2 linked regions of the Candidatus Microthrix parvicella Bio17-1 genome follow. The protein of the gene in region 1 binds, or shares a complex with, the protein of each later gene. Links are inferred from orthologs where the notes say so. Each region holds a gene or a part of one and is shown in the gene's direction. Other genes may lie near its edges.

The links. Proteins that work in one complex are often made in the same cells at the same time.
Region 2: the proteins of dapF (region 1) and MPARV_RS0113435 are in contact, whole or in part, in a solved structure (PDB 5YGU), measured with the Escherichia coli proteins. The link is inferred for Candidatus Microthrix parvicella Bio17-1 from one-to-one orthologs.

Annotation. Positions count from the first base shown.
Region 1 is NZ_AMPG01000001.1:250,214-254,959, reverse strand. What follows is about bases 754-3,702. They hold dapF (diaminopimelate epimerase), read left to right. Parts: upstream 754-1,800; coding sequence 1,801-2,604; downstream 2,605-3,702. Other genes in these bases: hflX (GTPase HflX), read left to right, coding at 2,601-3,702; miaA (tRNA (adenosine(37)-N6)-dimethylallyltransferase MiaA), read left to right, coding at 796-1,788. In the rest of the region: MPARV_RS0101280 (DEAD/DEAH box helicase), read left to right, coding at 1-658; more of hflX, read left to right, coding at 3,703-4,049; MPARV_RS0101260 (aminotransferase class I/II-fold pyridoxal phosphate-dependent enzyme), read left to right, coding at 4,081-4,746. UniProt on the Escherichia coli protein: Involved in the succinylase branch of the L-lysine biosynthesis and in the biosynthesis of the pentapeptide incorporated in the peptidoglycan moiety. Catalyzes the stereoinversion of LL-2,6-diaminopimelate (L,L-DAP) to meso-diaminopimelate (meso-DAP).
Region 2 is NZ_AMPG01000003.1:33,293-37,092, reverse strand. Bases 64-2,806 are described here. They hold MPARV_RS0113435 (RNA pyrophosphohydrolase), read left to right. Parts: upstream 64-1,078; coding sequence 1,079-1,534; downstream 1,535-2,806. Other genes in these bases: surE (5'/3'-nucleotidase SurE), read left to right, coding at 2,213-2,806; MPARV_RS0113430 (SHOCT domain-containing protein), read left to right, coding at 1,678-2,082; MPARV_RS0113440 (hypothetical protein), read right to left, coding at 576-980; MPARV_RS0113445 (TlpA family protein disulfide reductase), read right to left, coding at 64-515. In the rest of the region: more of MPARV_RS0113445, read right to left, coding at 1-63; more of surE, read left to right, coding at 2,807-3,118; MPARV_RS0113420 (mycofactocin-coupled SDR family oxidoreductase), read left to right, coding at 3,161-3,800. UniProt on the Escherichia coli protein: Master regulator of 5'-end-dependent mRNA decay.

The DNA of each region.
Region 1 (4,746 bases):
TGATTACGTCACCTCGTTGGGCGTGAAGCGCTCCGAGGGCGTACTGCTGCGCTATCTCACCGAGGTGTACCGAACGCTGCAGCGAAACGTGCCGGAGGAGTCTCGTACCGAGGAGTTGGAAGAGATCACCGCATGGGTCGGTGCCGTGATCCGGCAGGTCGACTCGTCCCTGCTGGAAGAGTATGCGCTGTTGGAGGGGGCGCTCGGTGATGGGGTTTCGTCGGATGGGCTCGATGCTGCGGCCATCGCCTCGACACCTCCGCCGATCACGGCCGACGAGCGGGCCTTTCGGGCGATGGTGCGCACCGAGGTGTTTCGGTGGGTGCAGGCACTGGCCCGCCATGACCATGGGTCGCTCTCAAGGCTGGTGTTCGATGATGGTGAGCAACACGATCTCGTGTGGTGGCGCGACCTGATGGAGCCCTACTGGGAGGAATGGGACTCGATCGGCATCGACGCCGATGCCCGCAGTGCAAGATTTCTGCGAATCGAGGAACGCCCCGACCATTGGGACGTCACGCAGTGGCTGGTCGATCCCGACGAAACCAACGAGTGGAGCCTGATCGCGCGGGTCGACCTGCGGGCCTCCGACGAAGCCGGCGAGGCCGTGGTGAAACCGGTCAGGATCGGGTTTGATGACGACGACCATGACGCTTGAGCGGATGACCCGACCGGAGCTCAGGATGGTCCGCAGGCTGTACGGGGCGTCGCCCCTTTCAACCCTGCCTCCTCCTGCCACTCCGTCGTTGTGATCCACGTGTGGGTCGTTCCCGGCCGAGCGCGGCGAGGTGGCAGATGAATTGGGGTCCGTCCCGGTGGGACGGTGCCGAGGGCGTCGGGCGACCTCTGGCGCTGGTGGGGCCCACGGCGTCGGGCAAGACGTCGGTCACGCTGGCGTTGGCCGACCTGGTCCAGCCGCTCGAGGCGGTCGCCGCCGACTCGATGACCGTGTACCGCCACATGAATGTCGGCACTGCAACGCCTTCTCTCGCAGAACGGGCGCTCGTGCCCCATCACCTGATCGACCTGGTCGATGCTGACGAGGAGTTCTCGGTGGCCCGCTTCCAACGGGCTGCGAACGAGGCGTTCGATGACATCGCAACCCGCAGCGCGCACGTCGTGGTGGTGGGGGGCACCGGCCTGTATCACCAGGCGTTGATCGATCACCTCAGCCTGCCCGGTCGATACCCCGATGTGGCGCTACAACTCGAGGCCGACGCAGCAGGTGAGTCGGACGTCAAGGCGCTGCACGCCCGGTTGGCCGGACTGGACCCGACGGCGGCCGCCCGTATCCAGCCCACCAACCGGCGTCGGGTGATTCGAGCCTTGGAGGTCACCCTGGGTTCGGGACGTCCCTTCTCATCGTTTGGGCCGGGACTGGAGGCGTACCCGCCGAGCCCGTTCGTATTGGTGGGCTTGAGGCTCGGCCGTGATGTAACCGCCCGCCGTGTCGAGAAGCGCTTCATGGCGATGATGGATGCAGGCCTGCTCGACGAGGTGCGGGCACTGCTCGACCGACCTCAACCAATGTCGAGGACCGCAGCGCAGGCGCTCGGCTACCGGGAACTTGCTGAACACCTCCGGGGGGAGCGCACGCTCGACAACGCCGTCAGCACCGCCATCGTTCGTACCCGGCAGTTCGCTGTTCGCCAAGAACGCTGGTTTCGTCGCGACCCTCGGCTGACGTGGGTCGATGGGGAGGCCGACGCAGCGACGGTGGCCTCGGCGGCGCACCGGGTCTGGACCGACGCCAAAAAGTGGGGCGGACCGGGAGCGTCGGGTCGTTAGGTTGGTGCGCCCATGCACCTCTCCAAGCATCACGGCCTCGGTAACGACTTTCTGGTGGTCCTCGAGGCGACCAACGGGCCGTTGCCAAACAGCCCCGACTTGGCGCGTGCCCTGTGCGATCGTCACACGGGTATTGGCGCTGACGGTCTGATCTGGGGCGGGGTGTCCGACCGGGCAGACGTGGCGTTTCGGCTTCACAACGCCGACGGCACCGAGGCGGAGATCTCGGGTAATGGCCTTCGCTGCCTGGTTCAGGCCCACCTTCGAGCCGCAGGCTTACACGAGGGCACGGTCACCGTGGCAACCCCAGGGGGTGTTCGTCAGGCGGTGGCGACGGCCGCATCCGACCCGTTGACACTGTCGGTCCTGGCAGAGATGGGGCCGGTGTCGGCAGGCCCAACGCTCCCGGCGGTGGTTGGGGAGATGGGGTTTGCGCAGGCGGCCACCGGTTCGGTGGGCAATCCCCACGTTGTGCTCCTGGGCGCCGGATCGTTGGTCCCCGACCTGACGTCGATCGACCTCGCCAAGGTTGGCCGCCGGGTGGAGGACGCCATACCTGGTGGCGCCAACGTGCATGTCGTTGAGTCAGTCGGGCCCGACACCCTGGTGATGCGGTCCTGGGAGCGGGGCGTCGGCCTGACAGAGGCCTGCGGCTCGGGTGCCACCGTGGCTGCCTGGGTCGCCCGCACCTGGGGACTGGTGGGCGACCGGGTCACCATTCGCATGCCCGGCGGGGAGGCGGTCGTCGAGCTCGGCGAAACGGAGGCATCACTCGTTGGGCCCGCCACGTTCGTCGCCGACCTGGAGACGCCGTGAGTATCGATGAGGACGGCTGGGAGCCCACCGTGGTTGGGCAAGCTGGGCAGGTGGCCGGTCCGAACAGCGAGCCGGTGCAGGAAGCGGATGTGGAGCCGGTGACGGCTGGGCACCCCGCCGAGACCGCCGAGACCCACCGAGGCGGGTTCGGTGAGTTCGGCGGCGAGTCCCGTGGCCTGATCGAGCGGACGTTCCGAGAGAAGATCCTTCTGGTGGCGGTTGTGGTCGACGGTCACGACGACGACACCGACGCGTCGCTGGACGAACTTGAGTTGTTGGTGGACACGGCCGGCGCTGACGTGGTTGGTCGGCTCACCCAACGGCGGAGGGCACCGGACCCGGCCACCTACGTTGGTTCCGGCAAGGCTGCCGAGATCAAGCAGATGGCCGAGGCCACCGACTGTGACACCGTCGTCTTCGACGATCAGCTCAGCCCGGCCCAACAGTTCAACCTGGAAAAGCTGCTTGGAAGGTCTGCGATCGATCGCACTGCGGTCATCCTTGACATCTTCGCCCAGAACGCATCCAGCCAGGAGGGCAAGGCCCAGGTTGAGCTGGCCCAGCTGCGTTACCTGGCACCTCGGCTGAAGGGACGGGGCAAGGCGCTTTCACAGCAGGCAGGCGGTTTGGGCGGCGCACGCCGCGGTCCCGGTGAGAAGGCCTTGGAGACAGACCGCAGGCGCCTGGACCGACGGGTCCACAAGCTGGAGGCGGAGCTGCGCGAGGTGCGACAACATCGGTCGACGCAGTCGAAGGCGCGGCGCCGGTCGGGCGTGGCCCACGTCGTCATCGTCGGCTACACCAACGCGGGGAAGTCATCGTTGGAGAACCGGTTGACAGACGCCGGCGTGCTCGTTGAGGACCGCCTGTTCGCAACCCTCGATCCCACCACCCGCAAGCTCGCGCTGCCCGGTGGCGAGGTGGTGCTGTTGACCGACACCGTTGGGTTCGTTCGCAAGCTGCCTCACGAACTGGTCGAAGCGTTCAAGACCACACTTTCGGTGGTGCCCGAGGCCGATTTGCTGGTTCACGTGGTCGATGCCTCAGCGCCGGACCCGGCCGGGGAGATCGCCGTCGTTCGGGCCATTATGGCCGAGATCGGCGGCGGTGATCGGCCTGAGTTGTTGGTTTTCAACAAGGCCGATCGTGGGGCCGACGCGGCCCGTCTCGCTGCGGCCACGCCCGGCTCGGTGGCTGTTTCGGCCGCTACCGGGCAGGGAATCGACGGGCTGGTCCAAGCCATCGGTGACCGACTGCGCTCGCAGCGGCCCGTGATCGAGCTGCACATCCCGTGGGCGCGCGGCGATGTGATCGCTGCGGTTCATGCACTCGGCGAGGTGCTCTCGGAGGTGTCGGAGGAGGAACAGATGGTCATGAGGACCCGGCTGCCGGAGGAACAACGAGGCCGGTTCTCCGAGTTCGAGCCGGTGGCCGTGGGGGAGTGATGGCGATGATCATGTCGGAGGTCGGACGGCCATGATCGACGGGCCAATCGACCTCAGGTTGGGTTCACCGTGTGACCCACCGCCCGCCTGCGCAGTCCGGGCGATGAACGCCGCAGGGGACTCGCTCGGACCCTATGGAAAGTCGGTGGGTTCACCCGAGTTCCGCGCTGCGGCCTCGGATTGGATGCGGCGACGCCTGGACCTGGAGATTTCACCGGATGCGGTGGCGGCCTGCGTGGGAACGAAGGAGTTCGTTGGCAGCCTTGCGTTGCTGCTGGGGCCGCTGGTCGCTTCGCACCGTGACACGGTCCTCGTTCCAGCGGTGGCGTATCCCACCTATGCGGTTGGAGCGGACCTGGCGGGCTGTCGCGTGGTCCGGGTGCCGATGACGAGTCGATTCTCCCTCGACCTGGACGCAGTCGAACCTGAAGATGCCGCCAGGGCTCGCCTGCTCTGGGTGAACTCGCCCGGCAACCCGGCCGGTGGCCTTGACGACCTCGGTGCGGTTGCGAGTTGGGCACGCGAGCGAGGAATCATCGTGTGCTCCGACGAGTGCTATCTCGAGTACACGTGGAGCGGGGGCCCTGCAGGTGAGGACCAGCTTCCCGCATCAACTGTGCTGTCCTCTGGAGGCGAAGGTTTGTTGGCGCTTCACTCGCTGTCGAAGCGCTCCAACCTGGCCGGAGGCAGAGTGGGC
Region 2 (3,800 bases), on another replicon or contig:
TGGCCGTACAGGTCGAAGAATGGCTGACCAAACGGGTCGTCACCCACCAGTGGCATCGCCGCTCGACGAATGGTGAAGTCGAACGGAGCCAGCGCGCCGGCGCGTGCGAAGCGTTGTGAGGCACCCTCGTCGTCACCCAAATCCCGCAGGTGCACGGCGAGACGAAACCACAGCCGGGCAGCCTCCTCATCGGCGCTGAGATCACCAATCGTCGCTGGATCCACCGCCAGTTCCTCGGGAACGTCACCCCTGGTCACCCAGCCGCGGATCGCATCGAGCGCCGGACCCGATTTCATGCCGTGAAAGTCGGTGAACAGATCGTTGGAGAACGCAACCCAGTTGGGCACCACGATGCGGTCGGCCTCGTCCACCCACACCACGGTGGGCACGTTGGACACGGCAAGCGTTTCGCTGAGCACGTGATGACGGTCCAACAAGACGGGTAGTTCGATGTCGGTCGCGAACTCGGCCACGTCTTCGGCCGAGTCGTCGAGGGCCACGGCGACGAACACCACGTTGTCGTCACCCAGTTCGTTCTGCAGTGCCTGCCAACCTGGCAGGTCGTATCGACAGCCTCACCAACTGGCAAAGACCACCAACACCTTCTTCTTGTTTGCCCACGTCGACGAAGGCGTCGGCGTGCCGCCCAGGTCGGGCAGTTCGAAGGGCGGCAGCTGGGCTCCTTGCAACGCAAGCGCCCGCTGCGAACGCTGCTCGCCCATCACCACGGCCTGCGCCTCGGCATCGATGATGACCGGCGCATCGAGCGCCGCTGCCACGCCGTGTGGCCCCACGCGCCCGTTGGCCCCGACGCCGGAGCGGTTGGGTACACACAGATCGCCCCGGCAGAACCCGGACTCGTTCAACTCCCAGCCGGTGGCCTGGCGCAACGCCGCCAGGTCCAGCTCGGGCGAACCATCGACCCAGGTGGCGTCCACCACCGACGTCCCACTCGGTGAAATGAACGTGGTGGCAACCATGTGCGCTCCCGGATCGGCGTCATCGGACCCTACCTGCCGCCTCCAGGCTGAGGCACCCGCCACCTTGAGGGGCGCGCCGCTCCGATACGGTCGCCGGCGTGGCAAAGGCAGCAACCTTCCGGGCAAACGTCGGCATCGTGGTGGCTCGCAGCGACGGACGTGTGGCGTGGTTCGAACGGACCGATCACCCCGACAGTTGGCAGTTTCCTCAGGGCGGCATCAACCGCAACGAGCGCCCCGAGGCTGCGGCCCGCCGGGAACTGGCCGAGGAGACCGCTTTGGGTGAGGGGCAGGTGGAGTGGGTGAGCGAACTGGACGAGTGGCTGCCGTATGCGTTTCCCGGCACCAACCCCGGAAGCCACCTGGGCCAGATCCAACGCTGGTTTTTGGCCCGAACGGTCGGCGATGCCGAGCCCGACCTGGAGGCTGCGGTCGATGCCGAGTTTGCGTCGTGGCGATGGGCCGAACCCGATGCGCTGGTCGACCGGGTGGTCTACTTCAAGGCCTCCGTGTACCGGCGGGTCGTCCACTGGGTTTCCGCCGAGTTGGGGTAGCCGGAGGGTGCCGCCGCAATCAGCCCGACGGGTCGAGTCCCGCCCTGTCCACCTGGAAGAAGGGTTGCGCTAGATTCCATCGCCGCCTTCGACCGAAGGCAGGTCCCACAGCGGCGGTGCCGCCAACAACGAAAGGGGTTGCCTTGCAACTCGCAGCCGAGTTCGGAACCGGTCAGGTCCTCTGGTCCATCATCTGGTTCTTCCTGTTTTTCATCTGGATCATGCTCATCTTCCAGATCTTCGGTGACATCATCCGCAGTGACAAGTCCGGGGTCGCCAAGGCTCTGTGGTCGGTGCTGATCATCTTCCTGCCCTATCTCGGGGTTTTCGCCTACCTGATCTTCAACGGATCGGGCATGGCCCAACGCCAGGTCAAGGCGGCCGAGGACAACCAGGAGGCGATGCAGGCCTACATCCGTGACGCCGCCGGTACGAGCGGAACCGGTGGAACCGCCGAGGAGTTGACCAAGTTGGCCGACCTGCACAACAGCGGCAAGCTCGACGACGCCGAGTTCGCCGCTGCGAAGGCGAAGCTGATCCACGGCTGAGTTCCCTCGCCTGAGGGTTGAAGGTTTCACGCTTCGACGGGCCCGGACGCAACTGCGTTCGGGCCCGTCGAAGTTCCGGCCCCGATGGTGACGGCGCCCGATCAACCACACATTTGGCTACGGTGCTGACGTGCGCATTCAGGTAACCAACGACGACGGCATCTCCTCTGAGGGCCTTCAAGAACTGGTGCGGCATCTGGCCGACACCGATCACGAGATCGTGGTGATCGCCCCCGACAGCGATTGGAGCGGCGCCGGCACGTCGCTGGCCAACTCCAGTGACAGCTACGTGAACCTGGGGGAGATCCGATCCGAACGGGTGACCATCGACGGAGCCGAGCACGTCGAGGCCTACGCCGTGGCCGGTGCCCCCGCCTACACGGTGGTGGTGGCCCGGCTCGGCGCTTTCGGGCCGCCACCCGACCTGATCGTGTCGGGAATCAATGCCGGGGCCAACACCGGTCGGGCCGTCCTGCACTCGGGCACGGTTGGCGCCGCGCTGGCGGGGCAGAACTTTGGGCTGTCGGGATTGGCGGTCAGCGCCGCCGAGACCGCCGACGACCACCCCTGGTACTGGTCGACCGCCGCGGCGTTGGCGGTAGAGATGTTGGACCTGCTGATCGAAGCGCCCAGCCGCACCGTGTTGAACCTGAACGCGCCGGCGTGCGACCTGGACGACTGCCACGGTGTGCGCTGGGCCCGCCTTGCCCCGTTTGGCACCATGCGTGCAGCGATCACCACCGACGACAACGACCGGCAACAGTTCGAGCTGCGACCCAGCGACGCAGTACCGCCCCCGGATACCGACGTGGCGCTGTTGCTGGAGGGTTTCGCCACCATCACCACGGTGGTCGGGGTCACCGAGGCATGGGCCGACGACTCACTCGACGTGCAGATCGACACCGACGACCTGGTGCCCAGCGTTCGGCCGGGTGCCGACCTGCAGCCGGTACACCGGGTTCCCGACGCTTCGGCGCCCCACACGCTGCGGCGCCCCGAGAACGTCGACGATCCAACCCGGGCCGAGGTGTCCTGACCACATCGGCACATCCGCCGACATCCAACAAGGGGACCAACCATGACCACAGCATCCGTACCCACGGAGCAGGGCCGCCGCCGATTCGAAGACAAGGTGGTGTTGATCACCGGCGCCGCCCGGGGGCAGGGCCGCGAGGCCGCAGTCCGCTTTGCCGCCGAAGGCGCCAACGTCATCGGCGTCGACCTGGCCGCCCAGCTCGAATCGATCCCCTACCCGATGGCCACCCCCGAGGACCTTGCCACCACGGTGGCCCAGGTGGAGCAGGTGGGGGGCGCCATGGTTTCCCGAGTCGCCGACGTGCGGGACCTGGCGGCGTTGGAGGGCGCTGTCGCCGAGGGACTCGAACGGTTCGGACGCCTTGACATGGTGGTGGCCAACGCCGGGGTGATGGCCACCTCGCTGTTCACCGAACTGTCGGAAGCGGCCTGGGACGAGATCGTCGGCACCAACCTGACCGGCGTCTGGAAGACCGTGCGTGCGGCCGCCCCCGCCATCATCGAGGCCGACCGGGGCGGCTCGGTCGTGGTGACCTCGTCGATCGCCGGGCTGAAAGGCATGTGGGTGTCGGCGCCCTACGTCGCCTCGAAGCACGGCGTGACCGGTCTGATGAAGACGATGGCGCTCGAACTGTCGCCAAACAACATTCGGGTCAACAGTGTTCACCCGTCGTCGGTGCGCA